Regions from separate parts of the Alsobacter sp. R-9 genome, predicted to be linked through region 2. Evidence: riboswitches for the same ligand, from Rfam matches in the RefSeq annotation. Region 2 holds a riboswitch; the other holds the start of a gene.
What was found. Region 2 has a riboswitch for thiamine pyrophosphate ahead of thiB (thiamine ABC transporter substrate binding subunit). Riboswitches for the same ligand answer to the same signal wherever they lie in the genome.

Region 1 (6,984 bases), on a different contig from region 2:
TCGGCGGGCGGGTGCATCGCGGCCTGCCCATCGAGGCCGCAACCGACGTGTCGATGCTCACCCGGGCCGGCGTGGAGCGCATCATGCGCTTCGCCTTCGACCTCGCCCGGTCCCGTCCGCGAAAGCTGCTGACCGTCGTCACCAAGTCGAATGCCCAGCGCCACGGCATGGTGATGTGGGACGAGATCGCCGCGGAGGTCGCCGGCGGCTATCCGGACGTGACGTGGGACAAGATGCTGGTCGACGCGATGACCGTGCGCATGGTCAACAAGCCGGAATCCCTCGACACCATCGTCGCCACCAATCTCCATGCGGACATCCTCTCGGACCTCGCCGCCGCTCTGGCCGGGTCGATCGGGATCGCTCCTACAGCCAACCTCAATCCGGAACGCGCCTTCCCCTCGATGTTCGAGCCCATCCATGGCTCGGCCTTCGACATCATGGGGAAGGGAGTCGCCAATCCGGTGGGCACCTTCTGGTCCGTCGTGATGATGCTGGAACATCTCGGCGAGCCCGAGGCCGCGCACCGGCTGATGGGCGCGATCGAGCGGGTGACTGCGGACCGGTCGGTGCACACGCCCGATCTCGGCGGCACGGCGCGCACAGCAGACGTCACCCGTGCAGTGATCGCCGCGATCGACGACGCGACGGCCTGAAGGATGGCGCCGGCTCAGTCGACGCCGAGCCTTCTCGCCCCCTTGCGGAAAAGCTCGGACGCCGACGCCTCGAAGCGGAACGCACGCTGGAAATCGGCAAACCGGTAGCCGGGGACGTCGGCGCGAATGGCGCCCAGCAGGGCGCGGGCCTCGTCGAGACGATCCGCCAGGGCAAGCGAGAACGCGGCGATGCCGCGAATGTGCGCCGCGGCGTTGGGGCGCGTCGCCGCCCGAAGGCCCCAGTCCGCGGCCTCGTCGAACCGCCCGAGCCGGACCAGCGCCATGGCGCGCGAACCGAACATGCCGAACAGCATGGGGTCGAACGGACTGAGCTCCCGCGACTGGTCCGAGAACCCGATCGCCGCGGACGGATCGCCGGTCGTGGAGTGGACGAAGGCGAGATTATAGTGCGCCAGCGCGAAGTTGGGGCTGAGATGGACGGCCTGCTCGAGCTCGGTGATGGACTCGTCCAGCCGGCCCCGCAGCCATAGCGCGCGCCCCATGGCCCAGTGGGCCGCCGGATCGCGGTCGTCGACCTCGAGGCTCTGCCCCGCGAGGGTCTGCGCGAGTTCCGTGGCGGCGCGTGGATCAGCGGCCCAGCCCTGGAACGCATCCTGCCAGTGGGTGAATGAAAGGCCGGCAAAGGCACGCGAGAACGTGGGATCGAGCCGCACCGCCTGCGCGAAGAAGTGGCGGGCCTGCCCGTTGTCGTCGGGGGTGAAGCGGTACATGTGCCAGAGGCCGCGGTGGTAGGCCTCCCAGGCATCGAGCGAACTCGGCGCCTTCAGCACCGCACGGTGACGCTCGAGAGCCTCGATCTCGGCAATCACCGACGACACGATCCGGTTGCCGATGCCTTCGAGCACGGCAAGGGCGTCCTGGAGGCGCGTGTCGAAGGTTTCTGCCCAGACGACCCGCGTGGACTGCGTCTCCAGCAGTTCCGCCTGGACGACGAGCCGCTCGCCGCTCTGCAGCAGCGTGCCCCCGACGACGTAGTCCACGCCCAGCATGCGGGCGGAGTCCTGCGCGCCGTACTGCCGTTCATGCAGGGCGAGGACAGAGCCCTGGGCGATGACGAACAGGGTCCGGAGCTTGGCCAGCCGCGTGATGACGTCATGGGCCAGAGCCGCCGGCAGCCACGTGGCATTCCCGGACGGCGGCCCGACGCCCGCGAACGGGATGATCGCGATGGAGGCACGCCGCGGCGTGGCCGAGGGCACGATGGGCTCCGCGGCCATCGCCCGGGGGACGCCGGGCTCCGCCTTCAGCAACGGGTCGGACGGGACGCCCCCGGCGGCGTGCAGGACCCTGCTCCTCCGCCATACGGATCGGAGGGGCGCAGGATCCACCGCATCCGACTCGAACAGCTTCACCGCGGCCTCGAGATGCTGCTCGCCCTCGCGCAGGCGCCCGCGGCGAACCAGCTCGACCATGAGCCGTTCCTGGACCTGAAGGTCGAAGGGGTTCTGGCGGACGAGCATCTCCAGCGCCTCGAGAGCCTCCTCGCCACCGGACCGCGCGGCGAGCAGTTCCAGCAGCGAGGCCCGACAGCTGCCGAGGCGCCGGCGCTGCGCCACGATCCAGGTATCGAACAGGGGGCTGTGGTCGATCTCGACGCCTTCGAGCAGTTCGCCGCGGAACAGGGACAGGCGTCGGCGGATCTCGTCGAGGCCAAGCGGCTCCTCCGCCGGCGTGGGCAAGGGAAGGACGGAACGCACGTCCACGGAACAGTCCGACAGGTCGAGAGCGACCGAGTCGTCGCGGGCGTGGAGCCGCCGCCGCTGCGGTTCGTCCACCAGCGCCCGGATCTTGCTGAGGCACCAGCGGAGTTCGCTGCGGGGGTCGCTGGGAACCTCCCATAGCATCTCGCACAATTCACCGCGGCGGACAGGCCCCCGCGCCAGCGCCAGATACCCGAGCAGGGCGCGAACCTTCCGGGAGGGAGGAAGGCGCTGTTCCACGCCGTCGCGCGACACCACGAGGGGCCCGATCAAGCGCAGTTCGAGCCCGCCTTGCCGCTCTCCCGCCGATTCCATGGCCGCTTCCACGCCGGCTCCCACGCCCGCTCCGATCCCTCGCCCCCAGTCTCCCTCTTGCGGATCGCGCTCGGGACAACCGTCGGGGCGAGGTCCGTCGCCAGGACGAACGCCAGTCAGGCGAGACTAGATCAAGGACGCGGAACCGCAAGTCGCGGTGACCGTCGGACCCGCGCACCCCGGCCGCAGACTTTGGCGGCCCGGAACCAGGAAGGAAGACGCCATGTCCGCTGCTCAGCAGATCCCGCCCACCGTCGACTTCGAGGCCATCAAGTCACGGCAGAAGTCGACATGGGCCTCCGGCGACTACGCCATCATCGGAACCACCCTGCAGATCGTCGGCGAAACCCTCTGCGAGGCCGTCGACCTGCGCGCAGGCCAGCGTGTGCTCGACGTCGCCGCCGGCAATGGCAACGCCACGCTGGCGGCAGCACGACGCTTCGCCGACGTCGTGTCCACCGACTACGTCGGAGCGCTGCTGGAGCGCGGCAGGGACCGCGCCAGGGCAGAGCGGCTCATGGTCGACTTCCAGGAGGCCGACGCCGAGGCCCTGCCATTCCCGGACGGCAGCTTCGATGTCGTGCTGTCGACGTTCGGCATCATGTTCACGCCGGATCACGCCCGCACCGCACGAGAACTCGCCCGGGTCTGCCGCAGCGGCGGACGCATCGGTCTCGCCAACTGGACGCCTGACGGGTTCATCGGCCGCCTCTTCAAGGTGATCGGGACCCACGTTCCGCCGCCGGCAGGGGTCAAGTCGCCGGCGCTCTGGGGGACGGAACCCTACGTCGCGGAGCTCTTCGGACGGGACGCCGAGGTCGCATCGACACGGCGGTTCTTCACCTTCCGGTACCGGTCGCCGGCCCATTTCGTCGACCTGTTCCGCGCCGTCTACGGACCGGTCCACAAGGCCTTCGCGTCTCTCGATCCGGCGAAGGCCGAGGCGCTGGAGCACGACATCCTCGCGCTCATCGGAGAGTTCAACACCGCCAGAGACGGCACGGTCGTGGTGCCGAGCGCGTATCTCGAGATCGTCGCCACCCGGTGCTGATCCGGCGCGACGTCTGCAGGACGGTTTGGACCGGGGGCCGCCGTGGCTTCCGGTCCAGCCTGCGTCCGGCTACCAGCCGTACCAGACGCCCGTTCCGTAGTAGGGGCCTCCGCCGTAGCCATAGCCGTAGTAGCGGGGCCTGTAGTAGGGCCCGCCATAGTATGGCCCCGGGCCGTAGTAGTAGCCGCCGGGATAGGTCGAGGCGGCCACGACCGCGCCGCCCACGAGGCCCGCGGTTGCCCCGGCCAGAACCGCGTTGTTGGCGGCCTGTGCCTCCATCCGGTTGTCGCGATAGGCGGTCTGGACGCACCGGTTGAATGTCTTCGTCCCGGGCCGGTAGCCGGAGGCGGCGCACATGTCCTGTGCGCTCATGAGGGATTGTTCCGGCGTCTGACACCCGGCGAGGGCGCAGGACGCGAGGATGGCGAGGGCGAGGCGGTTGAGTGACATCGGCATGTCCCCTTGAAGGGATCGGAGGTCGAAGTCTCCCGCCGCCCGAGGCCGCGGGTCAAGTCCGGCCCATTGCGCAGGCCTCGTCCACTCCGGCGCCGGGGTCGCCTACGCCGTCTTCCGCAGAACAGCGGGGGCCAGCAGGGCCCGCACCCCGGCCTCGTCCGTCGGGCGCCCGATGAAGTAGCCCTGCCCGCTGCAGACACCGAGAAGGCGAAGGGTTTCCATCTCGCTTTCGGTCTCGATGCCTTCCGCAACGATGGTGCATCCGGTCTCGGCCGCGAAATAGATCAGCGCGGCGGCGAGTGCCCGGCGCGCCTGGTCCACGTCCACCGAGCGGGTCAGGCTCATGTCGAGCTTGATGATGTCGGGCTGCAGTTGGACGATGTGCTGGAGCCCCGAATAGCCGGCCCCCGCGTCGTCGATGGCCAGCCGGAAGCCGGCGGCGCGGAGCGGTGCGAGGGCCGCGAGCAGCTGACCATAGTCGCCGACGGGGGCATGCTCCGTCACCTCGATCACCACCCGGCGAGCCGGAACGCCGGAAAGGGCTTCGGCCAGCCGACCGCTCAGCACGGTCTCGGGAGAGGCATTGACTGAGACGTAGATCGGCTCGGGCAGCATGGGGAGGATTTCGAGTCCGGACCGCAGCACGGCGATCTCGAGGTCGACGCCGAGGCCGACACCGAACGCCTCGCCGAACCACTTGTCCGGCGACCGGTAGGGCTCCGGGCGGAACCGGCAGAGCGCCTCGAAGCCGGACGGCTGGCGCTGGCTGAAGCTCCAGATCGGCTGGTAGGCCATCGAGAAGGCGCGCGCCGAGATCACTCCCGCGATCTCCTCGCGCTTGCGCGCCGCCGTGGTCTCCGTCTCATCCTGACGGGTGAGTTCGGCCGCGGCGAGATCGGCGAAGACCCGCATGATCTGCAGGTCCCGTGGATTGAGCGTGCCGTTGGCATGGGGGCTGAGGCAGCAGAACATCCCGAGAGGCGTGCCGTCCTTGCCCCGGATCGGGACGCTCATGTGCGCGCCGATGGGAACGCTCTTCGTGATCGGGATGCTCTGTGCGAGGTCGTAGTCCGACGTGTCCGCCATCAACTCGGGCAGGCGCCCGGCGAGGATGTGCCGGCAATAGACCGAGTCCAGCGGCATCCGGTCGCCGGGCTTGATCATGTGCTCGAGGCCGGGGGCGTCGACCATCCGGAACACCGTCTCGTCGCCCCTGAACTCCGAGATGTACGCGACCTCCATGCCGAGGTGTTTGCGGATCGCCTCAAGGGCGACCTGCACCCCCTCGGGGGAGTCCACCTTGGCATTCAGGGCTGAAGTCAGCACGGGTTGCACCTCGGGCGTCGGTTACGACGATCGTATGACGGGAATCTCTGACGAATCCGTTGCCGAGCCCCGGTCGCCCCGGGTCCCGCGGGGTGGCCGGCGCACCCGAAGCCTGCCGTGCAAACCGCTTGCGCAGCTGCCGCGCCGGCCCTACCGTCCCGACGTCCTGGGGTGCCTTCGGGCTGAGACGGCAGCGGGCCGAACCCATCGAACCTGATCCGGGTCATTCCGGCGGAGGGAGGCGAAACCAATGACTTTGCCGGAACTGCAACCGTCGCCCGAGGCTTCGGCTGGCGTCCTGCGCGCCGTGCGCGCGGAGCGGCCGCTCGTGCACAACATCACGAACTTCGTGGTGATGAACTTCACCGCCAACGTCCTCCTCGCCGCAGGCGCCTCCCCGGCGATGGTTCATGCGGTGGAGGAGGTCGAGGAGTTCGTCGCCTTCTCGCGCGCACTGGTGGTGAACATCGGGACGCTGGATGCCGGCTTCGTGGCCGGCATGGAGCGGGCGGCGACGGCTGCAGCGAAGGCAGGCGTGCCGTGGGTGCTCGACCCCGTCGGCGTCGGCGCGACCGGCTATCGCAACCGGGTCGCCGCCGGACTGCTGGACAGGGGCCCTGCCGTGGTGCGCGGCAACGCCAGCGAGATCATCGCGCTCGCCGGGGTCTCCGGCGCCCGGCCAAGGGGCGTCGACTCGGCGGCCGGAAGCGAGGAGGCGCTGGCCGCGGCAAGGTCGCTGTCGGCGCGCTCGGGCGCCGTGGTCGCCATCACCGGCGCGACGGACTACGTGGTGTCCGGCGACGATGTGAGCGGCATCACCGGCGGCCATCCGATGAGCCAGGACGTGACCGGAACCGGCTGCGCCACGACCGCGCTCGTCGGCGCGTGCCTTGCCGTGGCCGGCCCCCGGGATGGTGCCGTCGCGGCGCTGTCCCTGATGAAGGCGGCGGCGACGCGCGCCGCGGCCGCCGCGCAGGGACCCGGAAGCTTTGCCGTGCATCTGCTGGATGCCCTCCACGCGATCTCCACGGAGGCCTGACCGGTGTCCCGCAACGTCGACCTGAGGGTCTACTTCGTCACCGACGCCCCTCTGACCGCCGGGCGCGAACTCGTCGACGTCGTGCTTGCGGCGGTTCAAGGCGGCGCGACGCTGGTGCAGCTGCGCGACCCTGCCGCCAAGGCGGGACGGCTGCTGGAACAGGCTCGCGCTCTCGTCGCCGCGCTCGCCGGCACGGGCGTGCCGTTGATCGTCAACGACCGGCCGGACGTCGCGCTCGCGGCAGGCGCGGCCGGCGTGCATGTGGGCCAGGACGACCTGCCTCCCGCGGCAGCGCGCGCCATCCTGGGCGAACACGCCGTCATCGGTCTCTCGATCACGCACCCGGACGAGATGGCGTCCGTTCCATGGGACATCGTCGACCACCTTGGCGTGGGTCCCGTCGTCTCCCGCGGCGTCAAG
Region 2 (6,984 bases):
CCGTTCCGATGCGCATGCGGAGCCTCCAGCGTGAGCTTGGCGGGACAGAAGCAGCGGGGCAGGGATCGCGCAAGGCGTGATCCGCGTTTCTCCCTACGGTTTCGCCCGATCTACAAGAGGCCGCAAGCCTCACGGAGACTGGAGGGCATTAACCGGATAAGGCCACGCACATGACGAATGACAATTGCGTCGTGCCTGGGGAGATCCGCCGGACGCGGGTCGCCCTCAACGTCCTGACGCTCGCCATCTACCTGCTCGCAGCCGTGCAGGCGGTGCGGGTCCAGCCGTCGGAAGCGGGGTCGCACCGGGGGACGGATCGAAGCGTCAGCTTTGCCGCACGCTGAGGCCTTCCCCAACACGGTCGCGGTGCTATGGTTGCTGCACTGCGACAGGGGAGGTCGATCATGAAGTCCGTATTCGTTCCGATCGACGATCCGGAGGTCTCGCGCCCGATCTTCGATGCGGGAATTCTCTTCGCCAAGGCGCATGGCGCCTATATCGAGGGCGCGGCGACCCTCCCGGTGCTCGACAACTACATCGTCGGCGAGATGGTGCCGTTGTGGCCGCCGCAGCAGCGCAGCATGGGCGACATCGCCCGAGACGCGCATGATTCGTTCATCGCCGCCGTCGGCCGGGCCGGCATTCCCGTGCACACGGGGCTCAACGACGGCGCGTCGCACGGCTGGCACGAGGCGCCGCTGCTCGGCGACGGCGCCGTCGCGGCGCGCGGGCGCATCTTCGACATCACGGTCGTGGGCCGGCCGTCGTCCAGCGCGGCGGGGCCGCGGCTGTCGCTGCTGGAGACGATCGTCTTCGAGAGCGGGCGGCCGCTGCTGATCGCCCCACCCGACTTCTCCGGCACGACCATCGGCGAGACCGTCGTCATCGCCTGGAACCAGAGCACCGAGACGGCGCGCTGCATCGGCCTCGGCATGGGGCTCCTGCGACAGGCCAAGACGGTGCACGTGCTGAGCGTCGAGGGCGGCTCGGTTCCCGGCCCGAGCGGGGCGGACTTGACGCGGATGCTGCGCCTCGACGGCGTCAAGGCCGAGGAGGTGACGGTCGCGCCGAAGGGCAAGACGACCGGCGAGGTCATTCTCAGCCACTGCGAGGCGGCCGGCGCGGACCTGCTCATCAAGGGCGCCTACACGCAGAGCCGCCTGCGCCAGATGATCTTCGGCGGGGCGACCAGCCACGTGCTCGCCCACGCCCGGCTGCCGGTGTTCATGGCGCACTGAGGCCGTCGCGCCGCGCCTCAGGCCCCCGGCACGCGCCGCCCGACGAAGCGGCGCACGTCCGTGTCGTCGCTCCCGAGCACGTCGGCCGGCGGGCCGTGCAGGCGCACCCGGCCGCCTGCGACGAAGGCCATCGCACCGGCGCGGCCCAGCACATCCTCCGGCGTGTGGATCGACATCAGCACCGTGAGCCCGCGCTCGCGCCGCAGCTCATCGACGAGGTCGATCATGCCCCGGCGCAGGCCGGGGTCGAGCGCGGCGAACGCCTCGTCGAGAAGCAGCAGCGGGCGCCGCATGACGAGCGCGCGGGCCAACGCCACGCGCTGGCGCTCGCCGCCGGACAATTCGCCGGGACGCCGCCCACCGAACCCGTCGAGACCGACCCGGGCGAGCACCGCCGCGATCTCCTCCCGGTCCCCGGCGGTCAGCCGGAGGTCGGGCCGCAGGCCGAGCCCGACATTGTCCGCCGCGTCGAGGTGCGGGAACAGGTTCCAGTCCTGGAACAGCATGGAGACAGGCCGGCGGGCCGGCGGCAGGGCGTTCAGGTCCGCGCCGTCGAAGGTCATCGTGCCGGAGGCGACGGGCTCGAAGCCGGCGATGGCGGAGAGCAGGGTCGTCTTGCCGCCGCCCGACGGACCGACGAGCGCGCAGAGCTCGCCGCGCGGCACGCGCAGCGTGTAGACCCCGGTGAAGCCGGGGTAGGGAACGGTCAGCGCCTCAAGCGCGAGCATCGTCGGCCTCCGCACCGGCGGCCCAAGCCAGGACGAACACGAGCGCGGCCAGCAGCAGGGCCACGGCCGCCGCCTCGTCCATCCGGTAGGCGCCGAGCCGCTGGTACAGCAGCAGCGGCAGCGTGACGAGGTCCGGCCCGCCGAAGAAGGCGACGACGCCGAGGTCCCCCATCGAAAGCGCCGCGGCGGTCGCCAGCGCGCCGCGCAGGGGCCTCAGCAGGAACGGCCGGTCGACGATGCGCAGGCGGGCGAGCCCGCGGATGCCGAGGCCCGCGGCCAGCCGGCCGTAGCGCCGTTCCGCCAGCGCCAGGGGCGGCTCGACGAGGCGCATGGCGAAGGGCAGTGCCATCAGCGCGTTGACCACGACGACCATCGGCACCCCCATGGTCGCCACGTCGACATGGCCGCGCAGCACCACGAACAGGCCGGCGACGAGGGTGAAGGGCGGTACGGCCAGCGGTATGACCGCGACATGCCCGAAGGCGGCCGCGGTCGTGCCGTGCCGGGCCGAGCGCAGGTCGCGCCCGGCGAGCGCGAGGGCGACCGCAGCCGTGACGGCGAGGACCGCTGCCGTCGCGGCGATGGCGATGCTGGCGGCCGTCGCCCGCAGCACCTCGGCGTCGGCAAGGCTGCGAATCGCGCCGGCGCCGGTCGCGACCGAAAGGGCGAGCGGCGCGAGGAACAGCGTTCCGGCGACGAGCACCGCCGCGTCGGCGAGGCGAAGCGCGCCCGACGCCGCGTCCGGGCGCGCGACGCCGCGGCCGGCGCCGGCCGTCTCCCGCGTGCCGCGGTCCGAAAGGACGAAGAGAACCGTCAGCAGCAGGCCGATGGCGAGCTGAAGCCCCGAAAGAAGCGCCGCGCGGGCGAAGTCGGCGTCAAGCCGCAGGGCCTCGTAGATCGCCACCTCCAGCGTGGCGCGGTCCGGGCCGCCGCCGAGCGCCAGCACCGTGGCGAAGCTGGTGAAGCACAGCAGGAAGACGAGGACCGCGAGGGCCGGCGTCTCCCGCGCCAGCAGCGGCGCGTCGATGTGCCGGAACAGCGTGCGCGGCGGCAGGCCGAGGTGGCTGGCAAGCCGCCACGTCTCCGGCGGCTGCGCCTCCAGCGCGCGCAGGAACACCCGCGCGCAGAACGGCGCATTGAGGAACACGTGGGCGATGAGGATGCCGGGCAGGCCGTAGAGCCACTGGCCGGCCGGCAGGCCGAGGGCGCCGAGCGCGGTGCCCAGCCACCCCGAGCGTCCGTAGACGGTGACGACCGCGAACACCACCACCACGGCGGGCAGCGCCGTCGCCGTGCCGAGCAGGCCGACGAGCTGGCCGCGGCCGGGGAAGGCCCGGCGGCGGGCCAGCGCCAGCGCCAGGGCGGCGCCGGCGACGAGCGAAATCAGCGTGGAGAGACCCGCCTGCAGCGTCGAGAACAGCAGGATGCGGTGCAGCCACGGGCTGCCGAGGACCCGCAGGTCGAGCCCGTCGCCGGCGGACCAGAGGCCCGCCAGCCCCGTGCCGACGATCCCGACGACGGCCGCCGCGGCGACGAGGCCGGGACCGCGCACGGCGCGGTCAGCGCGCGGTGGCCGACAGCCACTCGTCGATCCACGCCCTGCGGTTGTCGCGCACGGTCGCGAAGTCGAGGAGCAGGCCCTTCGACGGCTTGGCGAGCCCCGCGAAGGACGCCGGCAGGCCGGCCGCCGGCGTGCGGGCCGGGTACATCCAGTTGCCCTCGGGCATCAGCTCCTGGAACCGCTCCGACGTGACGAAGTCGATGAAGCGGCCGGCGAGGTCCGCCTGCTTCGTCGTCCGCATGACGGCGGCGAGTTCCACCTGCAGGTAGTTCCCCTCGGCGAAGGCCGCGGCCTTGTACTGCTGCTTCTTCTCCACGGCGACGTGGTAGGCCGGCGAGGTGGTGTAGCTCAGCACCATGTCGGCCTCGCCCTTGAGAAACAGGCCGTAGGCCTCCGACCAGCCCTTGGTGAAGGTGACGATGCGCGGGCGCAGCTTCGCCCACGCGGCGGGCGCCTGCTCGCCGTAGACGTCCTTCATCCACAGCAGGAAGCCGAGGCCGGGCGCGCTGGTGCGCGGGTCCTGCACGATGATCCGCGGCCCGTCGGCACGTTCGACGAGCTCCTTCAGGCTCGCCGGCGGGGTCTTGAGCTTCGTCTCGTCGTAGACGAAGGCGAGGTAGCCCCAGTCGAACGGCACGAAGACGCGGCTCGACCACGCCACCGGCAGGTCGAGAGCAGGAATCGTGCGCCCGTGGGGGGCGAGGAGGCCGGTGGCCTCCGCGTCGCCGGCGAGGTTGGCGTCGAGGCCGAGCACGACGTCGGCCTTGGACGAGTCACCCTCGAGCTTCATGCGCGCGACGATGCCGCCGCTGTCGTCGGACGTCATCCAGGCGACCGTGCACCCGCAGGTCTCCTCGAAGCGCTCCTTCAGCGCCTTGCCCGGCCCGTACTTGCCCACGAAGGACGAGTAGGTGTGGACCGTGAGCGTGGGCTTGTCCTGCGCCGACGCCGCACCGGGCGCGACGGCCCACGCCACCAGCGCCGCAACCGCGGCGACGCGCGAAACAACAGACACAACTGTGGTGAGGTTCGTCATCCCTCAATCCCTCCGCCGGCATGACCCGGATCAGGTTCGTCGGGTTGGCACCATCGCCTCTCAGCTCGCCGCGCGAGCACCCCGTGAGCGAAGGCAGATGTAGCGGGGGGTGCGGCGGCGCGCAAGCGCCTGAGACGGGGTCGCAGATCGCGGCGTCACGCTCCGGCAGCAGGCCGGCAAGTCAGTCGTGATCGCATTTGGTGGAGGAGAAGGATGACCAGGTCGGCGGGACCTGGTGGAGCTGAGGGGATTCGAACCCCTGACCTCTGCAGTGCGATTGCAGCGCTCTCCCAACTGAGCTACAGCCCCCTTCCGGGTGCGCCCTCATAAGGCGGGCGGCGGCGGCGTGTCAATCGGCAAAGTCGGGGGCGCGCCGGGTCGGGGCGGCGACGCGTGCCGGACCGTTCCGGCCGTGGCCCGTTCGATGCATCCTCGCGATGCCTGCTTGTCCGCGGAAGGCGGCCCGGCTAAACCAAGGCCGCCTGTCCCGCCGGAGCCGTTCATGCGCGCCATCCTCGACGTCATCCTGCTCGCGCTCGACCTGTACACGTGGGTCATCATCGCGTCGGCGGTGCTGAGCTGGCTGATCGCCTTCAACGTGATCAACATGCGCAACGACTTCGTCCGCATGATCTACAACGGCGTCTACCAGCTCACCGAGCCGGTGCTGGCCCCGATCCGGCGGCGCCTGCCCAACATGGGCGGCCTCGACATCTCGCCCATCGTGCTGCTGCTGCTGATCTTCCTGATCCAGCGCGTGATCGGCTACTACATCTACCCCAACGTGTTCTGATGACCGACGCCGCGCACCCCTGGCAACCGCGAGCCGACGGAGGCCTGTCGGTCTGCGTGCGCCTGACGCCGCGCGGCGGGCGCGATGCGATCGAAGGCGTCGAGACGCTGTCCGACGGGCGGCGCGTGATCAAGGCCCGGGTGAAGGCGGTGCCGGAGGCCGGCAAGGCCAACGCGGCGCTCGCGCGCCTTCTCGCCGCCGCCTGCGGCGTCGCGGCGACGCAGGTGACGCTCTCGTCCGGTGCGACCGCCCGGGTCAAGTCCCTGCACGTCGAGGGCGATGCCGCCGCCCTCGCCGGCGCGCTGGCGCGCACGCTCGGGCTCTGAGCCCGCCCCCGCGGCATACGGAGGGCGCCATGGCCGCCACCATCATCGACGGCAAGGCCGTCGCCGCCGCGCTGCGCGGCCGCATTCGCGACCATGTTGACCGGCTCGCGAAGCAGGGCGTCATCCCGGGCCTCGCGGTGGTGCTCGTCGGCGAGGATCCCGCCAGCCAGGTCTATGTCCGCTCCAAGGCGAAGCAGACGGTGGAGGCCGGCATGCGCTCCATCGAGCACAAGCTGCCGGCCAGTACCGGCGAGGCGGAACTTCTGGCGCTGGTCGGCCGGCTCAACGCGGATCCCGCGGTCGACGGCATCCTCGTCCAGCTGCCGCTGCCCTCCCACATCGATGCCGCCCGCGTGATCGAGACGATCGACCCGGCCAAGGACGTCGACGGGTTCCACCCCGTCAACGCCGGACGGCTCGCCACGGGCACCGGCGGGCTCGTGCCCTGCACGCCGCTCGGCAGCCTGATGCTGCTGAAGACGGTGCGGCCGGATCTCTCCGGGCTGGAGGCCGTCGTCCTCGGCCGTTCGAACATCGTCGGCAAGCCGATGGCGCAGCTGCTGCTCGCGGAGAGCTGCACCGTGACGGTGGCGCATTCGCGCACCCGCGACCTGCCCTCCGTGGCCCGGCGGGGCGACATCCTCGTCGCCGCGGTGGGAAGGCCAGAGATGGTGAAGGGCGACTGGGTGAAGCCCGGCGCCATCGTCATCGACGTCGGCATCAACCGCATCCCGGCGCCGGAGCTCGGCGAGGGCAAGACGCGACTCGTCGGCGACGTCGACACCGCCGCGGCGATGGGCGTGGCGTCGGCGATCACGCCGGTTCCGGGGGGCGTCGGGCCGATGACCATCGCCTGCCTGCTCGCCAACACGCTGGGCGCCGCCTGCGCGCGACGGGGACTGCCCGCGCCGGCGCTCTAGTCTCCCCGTCTCCGCCGAAGGTCGGGCGCCGGCGCGCTTGCTGCACCGCAACGTTGCGGCCATGCTCCGCCTCCGGCGTGAATGGCGGAGGATCGCATGACCGCGAGCAAGACGAACCCCGGGCGTTTCTTCGAGGATTTCCGGCTCGGCGAGACGATCCAGCACGCGACGCCGCGCACCGTCACGACGGGTGACGTGGCGCTCTACACCGCGCTCTACGGCTCCCGCTTCGCCGTGCAGTCGTCCGATGCCTTCGCGCAGGCGATCGGCTATCCCCGCGCGCCAGTGGACGATCTGCTCGTGTTCCACGTCGTCTTCGGCAAGACGGTGCCCGACATCTCGCTCAACGCCGTGGCGAACCTTGGCTACGCCGGCGCGCGGT

Region 1: it holds a riboswitch for thiamine pyrophosphate, as region 2 does, so the genes downstream of both, thiM (hydroxyethylthiazole kinase) here and thiB (thiamine ABC transporter substrate binding subunit) in region 2, are expected to answer to the same signal.

The regions. Positions count from the first base shown of each region.
Region 1 is NZ_JBTSWJ010000012.1:151,113-158,096, reverse strand. Features, by position in the region: gene ACX9GQ_RS19060 (tartrate dehydrogenase) at 1-656, shown strand, start outside; gene ACX9GQ_RS19055 (tetratricopeptide repeat protein) at 671-2,692, opposite strand; gene ACX9GQ_RS19050 (class I SAM-dependent methyltransferase) at 2,916-3,743, shown strand; gene ACX9GQ_RS19045 (hypothetical protein) at 3,813-4,193, opposite strand; gene ACX9GQ_RS19040 (sensor domain-containing phosphodiesterase) at 4,302-5,525, opposite strand; TPP riboswitch at 5,683-5,781, shown strand; gene thiM (hydroxyethylthiazole kinase) at 5,776-6,564, shown strand; gene thiE (thiamine phosphate synthase) at 6,568-6,984, shown strand, end outside.
Region 2 is NZ_JBTSWJ010000009.1:168,222-175,205, forward strand. Features, by position in the region: gene ACX9GQ_RS15865 (hypothetical protein) at 1-16, opposite strand, end outside; gene ACX9GQ_RS15870 (hypothetical protein) at 171-344, shown strand; gene ACX9GQ_RS15875 (universal stress protein) at 405-1,238, shown strand; gene ACX9GQ_RS15880 (thiamine ABC transporter ATP-binding protein) at 1,256-1,966, opposite strand; gene ACX9GQ_RS15885 (ABC transporter permease subunit) at 1,953-3,518, opposite strand; gene thiB (thiamine ABC transporter substrate binding subunit) at 3,526-4,563, opposite strand; TPP riboswitch at 4,553-4,657, opposite strand; tRNA gene ACX9GQ_RS15895 (tRNA-Ala) at 4,797-4,872, opposite strand; gene ACX9GQ_RS15900 (YggT family protein) at 5,066-5,356, shown strand; gene ACX9GQ_RS15905 (DUF167 family protein) at 5,356-5,682, shown strand; gene folD (bifunctional methylenetetrahydrofolate dehydrogenase/methenyltetrahydrofolate cyclohydrolase FolD) at 5,712-6,602, shown strand; gene ACX9GQ_RS15915 (MaoC family dehydratase) at 6,699-6,984, shown strand, end outside.